Regions from separate parts of the Mesorhizobium sp. B2-3-7 genome, predicted to be linked through region 2. Evidence: predicted binding sites of a transcription regulator. Region 2 holds the regulator's gene; the other holds the start of a gene.
The links. The regulator PhoB, encoded in region 2, activates phosphate uptake and scavenging genes when phosphate is short. The targets are predictions, from matches to a motif close to TGTCATNNANCTGTCAT.
Positions count from the first base shown of each region.

Region 1: the regulator PhoB is predicted to act here: its motif matches at 1,954-1,970, upstream of FJ940_RS09240 (RNA degradosome polyphosphate kinase).

Region 1 covers NZ_VFVV01000003.1:486,352-493,681, forward strand. Annotated here, with positions in the region: gene FJ940_RS09240 (RNA degradosome polyphosphate kinase) at 1-1,832, opposite strand, end outside; gene FJ940_RS09245 (zinc-finger domain-containing protein) at 2,035-2,280, shown strand; gene FJ940_RS09250 (FAD-dependent monooxygenase) at 2,300-3,523, shown strand; gene FJ940_RS09255 (TIGR02117 family protein) at 3,554-4,219, opposite strand; gene FJ940_RS09260 (amino acid ABC transporter ATP-binding protein) at 4,335-5,138, opposite strand; gene FJ940_RS09265 (amino acid ABC transporter permease) at 5,154-6,311, opposite strand; gene FJ940_RS09270 (amino acid ABC transporter permease) at 6,316-7,330, opposite strand, start outside.
Region 2 covers NZ_VFVV01000017.1:26,463-33,792, reverse strand. Annotated here, with positions in the region: gene xylF (D-xylose ABC transporter substrate-binding protein) at 1-352, opposite strand, end outside; gene FJ940_RS25845 (ROK family protein) at 612-1,853, shown strand; gene phoB (phosphate regulon transcriptional regulator PhoB) at 1,861-2,550, opposite strand; gene phoU (phosphate signaling complex protein PhoU) at 2,570-3,277, opposite strand; gene pstB (phosphate ABC transporter ATP-binding protein PstB) at 3,303-4,106, opposite strand; gene pstA (phosphate ABC transporter permease PstA) at 4,103-4,954, opposite strand; gene pstC (phosphate ABC transporter permease subunit PstC) at 4,958-5,947, opposite strand; gene pstS (phosphate ABC transporter substrate-binding protein PstS) at 6,013-7,071, opposite strand.

The DNA of each region.
Region 1 (7,330 bases), on a different contig from region 2:
AAGCAATAGATGCGGCTGTGCTCGAGGAAACGGCCGACAATCGACTTGACCCTGATGTTTTCCGACAGGCCCGGCACCTGCGGCCGCAGGCAGCATATGCCGCGCACGACCAGGTCGATCTCGACGCCCGCTCGGCTGGCGTCGTAGAGCGCGTCGATGATGATCGGATCGACAAGGGCGTTCATCTTCATCCAGATGCGTGCCGGCCGTCCCTCGAGTGCGTGGGCGACCTCATCGGAAATGTGCTGCAGGATACGGTTCCTCAGCGTGAAGGGCGAGATCGCCAGCCGCATTTCGGCGGTCGGCTCGGCATAGCCGGTGATGAAGTTGAAAAGCTGGGCGACATCGCGTGCGATCGTTGCATCGGTGGTGAAGAAGGACAGGTCGGTGTAGATGCGCGCGGTCACCGGATGGTAATTGCCGGTGCCCAGATGCACATAATTGCGCAGCTTGCCGTCCTCGCGCCGCACCACCAGCGACATCTTGGCGTGGGTCTTGAGCTCGAGGAAGCCGAACACGACCTGGACGCCGGCGCGCTCGAGGTCGCGCGCCCAGCGGATGTTGGCCTCCTCGTCGAAGCGAGCCTTGAGCTCGACCAGTGCCGTCACCGACTTGCCGGCCTCGGCGGCGTCGACCAGCGCACGCACGATCGGGCTGTCGTTGGAGGTTCGGTAAAGCGTCTGCTTGATCGCCACCACTTCCGGGTCGGCCATCGCCTGGCGCAGGAACTGCACCACGACGTCGAAGGATTCGTAGGGGTGGTGGACGATGATGTCCTTCTCGCGGATGGCGGCGAAGCAATCGCCGCCATGCTCGCGGATGCGCTCGGGGAAACGCGGATTGTAGGGCGTGAATTTGAGGTCGTCGCGGGCAACGGCGACGATCTCCGAAATCTGGCTGAGCGCCAGCGGGCCGGTCAGGACGCTGATGCGGCTCGACGAAACGCCGAGTTCGCCGGCGACGAATTCGCGCAGTTCGGCCGGCATGAGCATGTCGAACTCGATGCGAATGACGGAGCCGCGGCGGCGGCGCTTTAGCGCAGTCTCGAACAGGCGCACGAGATCTTCCGATTCCTCCTCGACCTCGATGTCGCTGTCGCGAATGATGCGGAACGTGCCGGAGCCCTTGACCTCGTAACCCGGGAACAACTTGCCGATGTAAAGGCCGACCGCCTCTTCCAGCGGGATGAAGCGGACATGGTGCTTGCGGTCCGGCAGGCGGATGAAGCGCTTCAGCGCCACCGGCAGGCGCAAGAGCGCGCTCATCTCCTCGCCGTTCTTGCGATGGCGAAGCTGCAGCGCCATCGAGAAGCCGAGATTGGGGATGAACGGGAACGGATGCGCCGGGTCGATCGACAATGGCGTGAGAACCGGAAACACCTGATCCTGGAAGTGCTCCTCCAGCCAGGCCTTCTCGTCCTTGGTCAGCGCGTCGCGGGTGATGCTCTCGATGCCTTCCTTGTTGAGCAGCACGGTCAGCGCCGAAAGGCTTTTCTGCTGGTCTTCCTGCAACCGTTCGACCTCGCGCAGCAGCTGTTCGAGCTGCTGTTCGGGGGTACGCCCGTCCGGACTTCTCAACACGATGCCTTCGCGAACCTGGCCGGCCAGGCCGGCGACGCGCACCATGAAGAACTCATCGAGATTGGCCGCGGAGATCGACAGGAAACGTACCCTCTCCAGCAGCGGATGGTTTGTGTTCTGCGATTCCTCGAGCACGCGGCGGTTGAACTGCAACCAGGAGAACTCGCGATTGACGAAACGATCCGGATTGCCTTCCGGGCTTGCCGCTTCCGCATTGATGAACTCGCTCTGGACCGGCTTCAGTTCGTTCATGGTTCCTGCTCTTCCCACGTCTGGTTGCTTCGCCGCTTTTTCGGGCGGCGCCCAGGCTGTTGCGCCTGGCTGCGATGCTCCAGCCGGTTAACCGGCTTAACTTATCCTCTGACAGGCTTTTGCGACAGTTTCATTTCATCGAACTTGCAAACAGACCGGTTATGATCCAAACGCTGAGTAGACTGCGCTAAAGGAGACGACGATGGCAGGCGGTTCCATTCCCCATTTCCAGAACGATGCGGGCCATCCGGCGATCGATATCGGAGTCAAGGAATTCATGTGCACCGGCGCCAACCCGCCTTTCGACCATCCGCATGTGTTTCTCGACATGGGCGACGACAATGAGAAGGTCTGCCCCTACTGCTCGACGCTCTACCGCTATTCGCCGAAGCTGACGGCGATGGAAACGCTGCCGGCCGGCTGCCTCTACATCGATCAGGCCGCCTGACCTCCAGCGGGCCGGGCCAATGGCAGACGCACAGTCCCGGCAAGTCATCATCGCCGGGGCGGGTATTGCCGGGCTGACCGCGGCACTGGCTTTCGCCGAGCGCGGCTATACCGTGCGGATCTTCGAACAGGCGCAGCGCCTCGAAGCGGCGGGCGCCGGCATCCAGCTTTCGCCCAACGCGACACGCATCCTGCGTGAGCTCGGCGTACTCGACGCACTTCTTCCCAATGCCGTCAGGCCGGAAGCCGTGGTGCTGAAGGATGCGGCAACCTTGGGCGAACTGGCGCGCGTGCCTCTTGGACGAGCAGGCGAGGCGCGCTGGGGTGCGCCCTACCTCGTGGCGCATCGAGCGGACCTGCAAAACGCGCTGATGGCGCGCGTGGCTGCCATGCCCGATGTTCATCTCACCACCGGCGCGCGCCTTGACAGCGTCACGATCAGCAGTTCAGGCATCACCGCGGCAGCCGATGTGGGTGGTAGGCTCGTCGCGGCGGAAGGTTTCCTTCTGGTCGGCGCCGATGGCGTCTCGTCGTCGGTGCGCGGACTTGCCGACCAAGGAAGGAAAAACAGGCTTGCGAAAAGCCACTTCTCCGGCGAACTGGCCTGGCGGGCAACCGTCAGCGCAGACAGTCCTGCCGGGCAAGCTTTTGCAGAGATCGGTGCGCCGGACTGCGTCACCACCTTCCTGCATCCCGGCTTTCACATGGTCGCCTATCCCGTCAGCAAGGGCAGCGCCATCAACCTCGTCGCTTTCACCAGGGGCGAGCGTATCGCCGAAGGCTGGTCCGGCCATGCCGATCCCGCAATCCTGGCCGGCGCCATGCGCCGCACCACGCCGGCGCTGGCAAGGCTTGCGGAGTTGGCCGGCCCTTGGGCGGCCTGGCCGGTCCATACGGTCGATCAGAAGCAGCCATGGGTAAGGTCGGGCCGCATCGCGCTGGTCGGCGACGCGGCGCATGCCATGACGCCGTTCGCGGCACAGGGCGCCGCGATGGCCATCGAGGATGCCGCCACGCTTGCCGACGTCATGGCCGCCTCCCCTGCCGACCTGGCCGGAAGTCTTCAAATCTGGGAAGGCCTGCGCCGGCCGCGCGTCGTGAGAGTGGCACGTCGCGGCGCCCTCAACCGCCTTGCCTGGCATGCCTGGGGTCCGGTGGCGTTGGCGCGCAACCTTTTCCTGAAAATGCGGGCGCCGGAGAAGCTCGCCGCGGATTTGGACTGGCTTTATGGGTGGCGGGCCTAGAACTCGAACGAGGCGTTGGCGTTATCTGCGCTACCTACCATTATACAGCTTCAACGACCACCCAAGCGAGACCGGCAGCGGGTTCCACCAACCGGTCCGCAGGCCGGCGGTTCGCAAGGCGGCGGCCGTCCAGGTGTTGCAGCCGGCCAGCGCATTGAAATGGCCGTTCGCCTCATAGAAGCGGTCGAAATCGGAATAGGCGGCCCTGGCGATGACGATCGGCCCGCCTGGTCCTTGCTGAAAACTCGCATCGATGAAGTCGAGCAATGCCGCAAAGCGGTCTTCCGGGATGTCGAAGCCGGCGACATCGGGTCCGGAGATATCGCCGGCGACCTCGACATGCATCACTGAAGCGTCAAGCGTCAGGGCCTTGAATACGGGCATCGCCTTCAGCTGCGACCAGGTCGGCGTCTCCAGGTAGAAGGCGCGGCCGCCCCAGCCGAAGACGATGTAGCGCACCTCGGGCGCATCGGAAGGCTGGCCGGCAGCCGCGAGGAAGCGAAAACGCCGGCGCACGCCATCATCGACGGGAATGGCGATGTCGGTGTGGATCGGATTGCTCAGCACCAGAATGTGCCTGACGCCCTCGCCGGCCGCGGCAGCCGGCCAGAGCGGTCGTGGCACCAGCGTGCCGAGTGCCGCGACCAGCACCACCGCGGCCACCAGCACGGCCAGGAAACGAAGGCGTTTTCTCATCCGGGCATAGTTCTTGCGATTCCATCATGTCTCAATCGAAACGATCCGATCGGCCAAATGTGAAAAAGCCCGACCGTGGCGCGGCCGGGCTCCTTCCATTTCGACGAGGCAGCGCTCAGTGCAATATCTGCGACAGGAACAGCTTCGTGCGCTCGTGGCGCGGGTGATCGAAGAACTCGGCCGGCGTGTTCTGCTCGACGATCTGGCCCTGATCCATGAAGATCACCCGGTTGGCGACTTTCCGCGCGAAGCCCATTTCGTGGGTGACGCACAGCATGGTCATGCCTTCCTCGGCAAGGCTAACCATGGTCTCCAGCACTTCCTTGATCATTTCCGGGTCGAGTGCCGAGGTCGGCTCATCGAACAGCATGATGCGCGGGTTCATGCACAGCGAACGGGCGATCGCCACGCGCTGCTGCTGACCGCCGGAGAGCTGGCCCGGATATTTGTTGGCCTGCTCGGGGATCTTGACGCGCTTGAGGAAATGCATGGCCATCTCCTCGGCCTGTTTCTTCGGGGTCTTGCGGACCCAGATCGGCGCCAGCGTGCAGTTCTCCAGGATGGTCAGGTGGGGGAACAGGTTGAAGTGCTGGAACACCATGCCGACCTCTCGGCGCACCTCGTCGATCTTCTTGAGATCGTTGGTCAATTCCTTGCCGTCGACGAAGATCTTGCCCTTCTGGTGTTCTTCGAGCCGGTTGATGCAGCGGATCATGGTGGACTTGCCGGAGCCGGACGGGCCGCAGATGACGATGCGCTCGCCGCGCATCACCTTGAGGTTGATGTCCTTCAGCACATGGAACTCGCCATACCATTTGTGCATGGCGATGATGTCGATGGCGACATCGGTGGTCGAGATGTGCATCTTCGCGGCATTGACCTTGATCTCTTCCGCGCTGACGGCGTTTTCGGTGGCCATGAACCAATCCCCTTTTTATCGTTTGTAACCGGTGTCGAGCCGGCGTTCCGTATACATTGAATAGCGCGACATGCCGAAGCAGAACAGCCAAAACACGAAGGCGGCGAACACGAGACCGGATTTCGCGGTCTGCGGCGTCGCCCAGTTGGCGTCCGAGAAGTTCTGCTTGACGACGCCGAGCAGGTCGAACATCGAAATGATGAGGACCAGGCTGGTGTCCTTGAACATGCCGATGAACGTGTTGACGATGCCGGGAATGACCAGCTTCAGCGCCTGCGGCAGCACGATCAGTCCCATCTTCTGCCAATAGCCGAGGCCGAGCGAATCGGCGCCCTCATATTGGCCCTTGGGGATCGCCTGCAGGCCGCCGCGCACCACTTCCGCCATATAGGCGGCGGCAAACAGCGACACGCCGATCAGAGCCCTCAGGTACTTGTCGAAGGTGACGCCGGCGGGCAGGAAAAGCGGCAGCATGACGCTGACGAAGAACAGCACTGTGATCAGCGGGATGCCGCGCACAGCTTCAATGAAGATGATGCACAGCATCTTGACGATCGGCATCTTGGAGCGCCGGCCGAGCGCCAGCACGGTGCCCAGCGGCAGCGACACGGCGATGCCGACGAAGGAGAGGCTGAGCGTGATCAGCAGTCCGCCCCACCGCGACGTCTCGACATGCGGCAGGCCGAACACGCCGCCGACCAGAAGGAAGAAGGCGACGATCGGCAGCACGAGGAAAAGCAGGATGGCGTTCAGGCCCTTGCGCGGCACGCTGGGGACCAGCATCGGCACCAGCAGCGCCGCGAACAGGATGGCGACCAGGATCGGCCGCCAGCGCTCCTCGACCGGATAGGTGCCGAACATGAACTGGCCGAACTTGGCGTTGACGAAGGCCCAGCAGGCGCCGCTCCAGCCATCGGGCTGGATGCCGCCCTGCGCCACTGTCGCGCAGACGGTCCGGTCCGGCCCGGTCCACTGGGCATTGATGAAGGCCCAGTTGATGACCTGCGGCAGGACCCAGGCGACGATGATGATGCCGAGTATGGTGAGGATGGTGTCGCCGACCGAACCGACGAGGTTCTTGCGGACCCAGGCATACAGGCCACGCTCGCTGATCGGCGCCGCCTCCGCCAGGGCCATTTCGGTGCGCACCCAGGACATATCGTGTTCCTGCATGGCCCTACCTTTCCACCAACGCCATTCTGGCATTGACCACGTTCATCACGGCGGAGGTCACCAGGCTGAGTATGAGATAGGCGATCATCATGATCAGCACGCCCTCGACCGCCTGGCCTGTCTGGTTGAGCACCGTGCCGGCGGTCGCCGTCAGGTCTGGATAGCCGATGGCGATGGCCAGCGAGGAGTTCTTGGTCAGGTTGAGATACTGGCTGGTCAACGGCGGGATGACGATGCGCATGGCCTGCGGCACCACGACCAGCCGCAGGATCGATCCCGACCGCAGCCCAAGTGCCGCGGCGGCCTCGGTCTGGCCCTTGCTGACACCCCTGATGCCGGCACGCACGATCTCGGCGATGAAGGCCGCCGTGTAGCAGGACAGCGCCAGATAGAGCGACAGGAACTCCGGCTTGACCTGGAAGCCGCCGGTCAGGTTGAAGGTCGACTGTTTCGGAAAATCGAAGCTCAGCGGAAAGCCGCTCAGCGCGTAGGCGAGCAGCGGCAGGCCGACGATGAGCGCCACGGATGTCCAGAACACGGGAAACTGCTGACCCGTCGCCATCTGCCGCTGGCGCGCCTTGCGGGCGACGAACCAGGCCATGGCGATACCCACGATGAGCGCCACGAATATCAGCCAGGAGCCCTCGGCCCAGACGGCGCGCGGAAAATAGAAGCCGCGCTGGTTGAGGAAGGAACCGAAGGGCAGGTTATAGCTCTCGCGCGGCGGCGGCAGCACGGCCAGCACGCCCGAATACCAGAAGAAGATGACCAGCAGCGGCGGGATGTTGCGGAAGATCTCGACATAGACCGTGCAGATCTTGCGGATCAGCCAATTCTGCGACAGCCGGCCGATGCCGATGACGAAACCGATAATGGTCGCGGTGACGATGCCGGCCACGGCGACGATGATGGTGTTGATCAGGCCGACAATGATGGCACGACCGTAGGTCGAATCGGACGTGTAGGCGATCGGCGTGTCCGAGATGTCGAATCCGGCGCGGCCCCTGAGAAAGCCGAAA
Region 2 (7,330 bases):
CGATCAGGCGGTCATAGCCGACGACCGGAATGCCTTCGTCGAGCGCCTTCTGCACCGCCGGGCCGATGGCGGAGGCGTCCTGCGCCAGGATGATCAGCGAATTGGCGCCCTGGGAGATCAGGCTCTCGACGTCGGTGAGCTGCTTGCCGGGATTGGACTGGGCGTCGGCGGAAATATACTTGTCGCCGGCGGCTTCGATCGCCTTCTTCATGGCGGCCTCGTCGGTCTTCCAGCGCTCTTCCTGGAAGTTCGACCAGGAAACGCCGATGACCTTGTCCTTCGCCTGCGCGACCGACGCGAGCGTCAGCGACATGGCGACACCCGCCAGGATGGCGGCTGTGAATCTCTTCATCTTAATCCTCCCTGCGCCGCGTATGGCGCGACCAAACAGGCCCGTAGGCCGGCACAAAGGCTCTATTTTTTCGAGCCTCGAAAAAACACTGGTCCATCGTCGGAACGCTGTCAACGTCGATTCTGATGTATTTTGATGTCCTCGTGAATTTTTTTCGAGCTCCGGAATAAATAATGACAGCCAAGGCCGGTTCTGCCAGTATTTGACGGTCGTCGGGATCCTGGGGAGAGAACGCGGCGACGGGGAGGATGCGAGAAACATGTCGGTCGGAATCCGCCACGACGATTTGCGCCGACGCAACCGGGCGATGGTGATCGCGGCCGTGCGCCGTGCCGGGCAGCCCTCGCGCACCGAGATTGCCGCGACCACCGGGCTCAGCCATTCCACCATATCGGCGATCTCCTCCGACCTGATTGGCGAAGGCATCCTGGCGCAGAGCAAGCCGAGCGAGGCCGGTGCGCTGAAACGCGGCCGGCCGCAGGTCGGCCTCAGCCTCAACCCTGAAGCCGCGGCGGTGATGACCGTGGTGCTGTCGCTGAATTTTCTCTCCGTCGCCGTCATCGACTATGCCGGCCAGGTGATATCTGAAGAGCAGCGCCGGCTGGACACGCTCACCCTGTCGCGCGAGGCGCTGATCGGCGAATGCGTGGCCATCGTCAGGCGGCGGTTCGAGGATCCCGACCTCGACGTCGGCAGCATCGCCCGTATCGCGCTGGCGATCCAGGGCATCACCGACACGGATGCGCGCACCATGCTGTGGTCGCCGATCACGCCGCAGACCGACATCGCCTTCGCCGACATACTGGAGGCCGAGTTCGGCATTCCCGCCACCATGGAGAACGATTGCAACATGATGGCGGTGGCGCTGCGCTGGCGCGATCCCCAGCGCTACCGCGACGACTTCATCGCCATCCTTTTGTCGCACGGCATCGGCATGGGCTTGGTGCTGAAGGGTGAACTGTTCACCGGCACCCATTCATCCGGAGGCGAGTTCGGCCACATGATCCATCGCCCCGGCGGGGCGCTCTGCCGCTGCGGGCGGCGCGGCTGCGTCGAGGCCTATGCCGGCAACTATGCCATCTGGCGCAACGCGAGGCAGCTTGGCGAGGACACCGAGCCCGTCGACGTCAGCGACGCCGACATGCGCACCCTGGCGGCCTCGGCGCGCGAAAAGGACGGGCCGGAGCGCGAAGCCTACCGCAAGGCCGGCGAGGCGCTGGGTTACGGCCTTGGCAGCCTGTTCGCGCTGATCGATCCGGCGCCGGTCGCCATGGTCGGCGTCAGCGCCGCCGCCTTCGACCTGATCGAGCCGGCTCTGCGCGAGGCCATTGCCCAGACCGCCGGCGGCCAGCACTCGAAATCGATTTCCTTCGACACCGAGCCGAACGAACTGCCACTGATCCGCGAGGGCTGCGCCATGCGCGCGCTGACCTTCGTCGACCAGGAGATTTTCGCGCCGGGGGCACAGGCGAAATCAGGCGTGGGCGAGAACGTTGCGTGACATATCCCTAGTCTTCGCGAATCGCATACCCCGCGCCCCGAATGGTGCGGATCACGTCAGGCATGCGGCCATTGTTGACCGCCTTGCGCAGCCGGCCGACATGCACGTCCACGGTGCGCTCGTCGATATAGATCGTTTCGCCCCAGACATTGTCGAGCAGTTGGCTGCGCGAGAACACGCGGCCGGGATGTCGCATCATGAATTCGAGCAGGCGGAACTCGGTCGGCCCGAGCCGGATCTCGCTTTTCTTGCGGTAGACCCGGTGCGATTCACGGTCGAGCACGATGTCGCCGACCTTGAGCACGCTGGACAGAACTTCGGGCTTGGCGCGGCGCAGCAGCGCCTTGACGCGTGCCATGAATTCCGGCGTTGAGAACGGCTTGACCAGATAGTCGTCGGCGCCGGTGGAGAGACCGCGCACCCGGTCGCTTTCCTCGCCGCGCGCCGTCAGCATGATGATCGGCAGCCGCTCGGTCTCGGGCCGCATGCGGAGACGGCGGCAGAGCTCGATGCCGGACACCGCCGGCACCATCCAGTCGAGCACAAGAAGGTCAGGGACATTCTCCTGCAAGCGGATCTCGGCTTCGTCGCCGCGCGTCACCACCTCTACCTGATAACCCTCCGATTCCAGATTGTAACGGAGCAGCACACCCAGCGGCTCCTCGTCCTCCACCACCATGATGCGTGGCGCGATCATCGACTGGTCACCCCTGCCGTCAAGCCGCTGGCGCCGACATCGCCGTCTCGTCCTGCTTCGGGCGATTGGCGGGCAATTGCGTGCCGGTCAGCACATAATAGGCATTTTCGGCAATGTTGGTCACGTGATCGCCGATGCGCTCGAGATTCTTGGCGCAGAACAAAAGATGCGTGCAGGCGGTGATGTTGCGCGGATCCTCCATCATGTAGGTCAGCAGCTCGCGGAAGACCGACGTGTATTTGACGTCGATGCGTTCATCGTCGGCGCGCAGCTTGGCAAGTGCCGCGGCATCGCGCGCCGCATACTCCTCGATCACGCCTTGGACCTGGATCAGCACAAGCTGCGCCATGGCGTCGATGGAGTGCGACAGGTCGCGCGGCGTGGCGGCAAGGCCGACGGTGCCGACGCGCTTGGCGATGTTCTTGGCGAGATCGCCGATGCGTTCGAGATCGCCCGCCATGCGGATCGAGCCGACGACATGGCGCAGATCGTCCGCCATGGGCTGCCGCTTGGCGATCAGGGTGATGGCGCGGTCGTCGAGTTCGCGCTGGCGCGCATCCATGATCGCGTCGTCGGAGACGACGCGCTGGGCGAGCGCGTTGTCGGAATTCAGGAGCGCCTTGGTCGCGCCGCCGACCATCGATGAGGCGAGATCGCCCATGTCGCGGATCAGCCTGCTGATCTGTCCGAGATCTTCGTCAAAGGCTGCGACTGTGTGTTCGGCCATGATCTTGGTCCTCGTATGCCTGGGATCAGCCGAAGCGGCCGGTGATATAGTCCTGCGTGCGCTTCTCGCGGGGCGACGTGAAGATCTTCTCGGTGCGGTCGAACTCGACCAGCTCGCCCAGATACATGAAGGCGGTCTGCTTCGACACGCGCGCCGCCTGCTGCATGTTGTGGGTGACGATGACGATCGTATAATCGGCCTGCAACTCGTCGATCAGCTCCTCGATCTTGGCGGTCGACAGCGGATCGAGCGCCGAGGCAGGCTCGTCGAGCAGGATGACCTCCGGCTTCACCGCCACCGTGCGGGCGATGCAGAGGCGCTGCTGCTGGCCGCCCGAAAGGCTGAGGCCGCTGGCGTTGAGCTTGTCCTTGACCTCGCTCCACAGTGCCGCGCGCTTCAGCGCCTGCTCGACACGGCCGTCCATCTCCGCCTTGCTGAGCTTCTCATAGAGCCTGACGCCGAAGGCGATGTTCTCGTAGATCGACATCGGGAACGGCGTCGGCTTCTGGAACACCATGCCGATCTTGGTCCTGAGCAGGTTGAGATCCTGCGAACGGTCGAGGATATTCTGGCCGTCGAGCAGCACTTGGCCCTCGGCGCTCTGCCTCGGGTAAAGCTCGTAGATGCGGTTGAAGACGCGCAGCAGCGTCGACTTCCCGCAGCCCGAAGGCCCGATGAAGGCGGTGACGCTGCGCTCGGGCAGCGACAGGCTGATATCCTTCAGCGCCTTCGACTGGCCATAGTAGAAATTGAGGCCCTTGACCTCGATCTTGGCTTTCTCGACCGCGACTTCGGGCGTATTCAACTCGGTGGACAACATCGGTTTCATCTGTCCTCTCTGCGTCCGGTAAGGCTGCGGGCGAAGATGCTCAGCCCGAGAACCGTAAGGGTGATTATGAGTGCGCCGGTCCACGCCAGCTGCTGCCATTCCTCGTAGGGGCTGAGAGCGAACTGGAAGATGGTGACGGGCAGGCTGGCCATCGGCGCATTGAGATTACTCGACCAGAACTGGTTGTTGAGTGCCGTGAAGAGCAGCGGCGCCGTCTCGCCGGAAATGCGGGCGATGGCCAGCAATATGCCGGTGACGATGCCCGACAGCGCCGCACGGTAGGCGACCGAGCGGATGACCACCCAGCGCGGCGCGCCGATCGCGGCGCCGGCCTCGCGCAGGGCGTTCGGCACCAGGTTGAGCATGTCCTCCGTGGTGCGAACGACGACCGGGATGACCAGGATGGCCAGTGCGACGGCACCGGCAATCGCCGAGAAATGTCCCATCGGCCGCACCAGCAGCTCGTAGACGAACAGGCCGACGATGATCGAGGGTGCCGACAGCAGGATGTCGTTGATGAAGCGCACGACGGTGGTGAGGCGCGAGAAGCGGCCATATTCGGCCATGTAGGTCCCAGCGAGGACACCGATCGGCGTGCCGACGATGACGGCGATGACTGTCATCATGATACTGCCGTAGATGGCATTGAGCAGGCCGCCGGCATCGCCGGGCGGCGGTGTCATTTCGGTGAACACAGAGAGCGAAACACCCGACAGGCCCTTATAGAGCAGTGCGCCGAGGATCAGCGCCAGCCAGGCCAGGCCGATGCCCGCCGCCGCGACGCATAGCGTCATCATCACGGCATTCCTGCGCTTGCGTCGATTGTGAAGCGATGTGGCCGTCGACATCGGTCAGGCTCCCGTGCGGCTGTCCATGCGCAGCAGCATGTAGCGCGCAAGGGCAAGGATCAGGAAAGTGATGACGAACAGGATCAGGCCGAGCGCCACCAGCGAAGACGTATAGAGATCGCCGTCGGCTTCGGTGAACTCGTTGGCGATGGTCGCCGAGATCGTCGTGCCGGGCGCGAACAGCGAGGCGCTGATGCGGTGGGCGTTGCCGATGACGAAGGTTACCGCCATGGTTTCGCCGAGCGCGCGGCCGAGGCCGAGCATGACGCCGCCCATGATGCCGACTCGGGTATAGGGGATGACGACGCGGCGCGTGACCTCCCAGGTCGTGCAGCCGATGCCGTAGGCCGATTCCTTCAGCACCGCCGGCACCGTGTCGAAGACATCCTTGGTGATCGAGGTGATGAAGGGCAGGACCATGATGGCAAGGATCAGCGCCGAGGTCAGAAGGCCGATGCCGTAGGGCGGGCCGGCAAACAGGCTGGAGAGTCCCGGCACGTCGTGGAAAAGCTTGATGATGAAGGGCTGCACCGTCGTCTGCAGGAACGGCGCGAACACGAACAGGCCCCAGATGCCGTAGATGATGGAGGGTATGCCGGCAAGCAGCTCGACGGCGATGCCGATGGGGCGCCGGAGTGGCCGCGGGCAGAGTTCGGTAAGGAAGATGGCGATGCCGATGCCGATGGGAACGGCGATCAGGATGGCGATGGCGGCGGTGACGATGGTTCCGTAGATCGGGGCCAGCGCTCCGAAATTCTCGGTGACCGGGTTCCACGATTCGGTCGTCAGGAAGGAGAACCCGAATTTCGACAGCGCTTCCCACGAGCCGGCAAACAGCGAAATCGCCACGCCGCCGAGGATGAGCAGGACGAGGATGGCGGAAAAGCGTGTCGCCGTCCGGAAAATCGTATCGGTGAGCGCGAAGCGTCGGACCGTCGCTTCCCTGGCCCGCATGGCGGCCGACGATGGCATGGCTTCGGAGACGGCGGTCATCTGGCCCTCGCGTTTCAAGGAAGACAGGGAGGGCGCCGTGAAGCGCCCTCCTCGTTCAGCAGGGATTACATGGCGGAATAGAGCGGCTTGCCGTCTTCGCCGACGATGTCCTTGGCCCACATGTCCTCGACGCTCTTGACGACCGCGTCGGGGATCGGAACGTAGTCCAGCGCCCCGGCCATGTCGTCGCCCTTGGCGTAGGACCAGGCGAAGAACTTGAGCGCTTCACCGGTCGCCGCCACGTCGCCGGGCTTCTTGTAGACCAGGATCCAGGTCGCCGACGTCATCGGCCAGGATTCGGCGCCCGGCTGGTTGGCCAGGATGACGCCGTAACCAGGCTGCGAGCTCCAGTCGGCATTGGCCGCCGCCGCCGAGAACGCCGCCGCCGTCGGCTCGACCTTCTTGCCGTCCTTGTTGATCATGTCGGCATAGGTCAACTTGTTCTGCTTGGCGTAGGCGTATTCGACATAGCCGATCGAGCCACCGGTCTGCGAGACGTTGTTGGCGACGCCTTCATTGCCCTTGGCGCCGATGCCAACCGGCCATTCGAGCGCGGTGTTGACGCCGACCTTCGACTTCCAGTCGGCGCTGACGTCGGCCAGGTAGTAGCTGAAGTTGAACGTGGTGCCCGAACCGTCGGAGCGATGCACGACGGCGATCGCCTGGTCGGGAAGCTTGACGTCGGGATTGAGCTTGGCGATCGCCGCGTCATTCCAGTTGGTGATCTTGCCGACGAAGATATCGGCCAGCGTCGGGCCGTCGAGCACCAGTTCGCCCGGCTTGATGCCTTCGAGATTGACGACCGGAACGATGCCGCCCATCACCATCGGGAACTGTGCAAGTCCGGTGGATTCGAGATCCTCGCCCTTCAGCGGCGCATCGGAAGCGCCGAAGGTGACGGTCTTGGCTTTGATCTGCTTGATGCCGCCGCCCGAGCCGATCGACTGGTAGTTGAGACCGATGCCGGTCTCCTTCTTGTAGGCATCGGCCCACTTCGCATAGATCGGGTAAGGGAAGGTGGCGCCGGCACCGGAGATGTCAGCTGCCATTGCCGCGGAAAGGGTGAGGGTGGACGCCGCAGCCATTGCGATCGCAACGGCCGCCGAGCGGATGAAATGTCTCATATGGCCTGCTCCTGTTCGGAAGATGGTCTCTCGGCGCCATTCCTTGCCAGCGCCCGCTGAGGCCAATAGCGTTCGATTATAACAGTCGCATGACAGTTTCGTGTCAGCCCGGTAACGCGTCGCCGGCGCTTGGAAAGGCGATGGCGATTAGCGGCTGCGGCATGGCGCCGGTTTGCCTTCGGGAATCAGGGACTTGCGCGATCCGGCCACCCAAACAGCCATCGGATTCGGCATGGATCGCTGATCGAAGAAAAGCCGG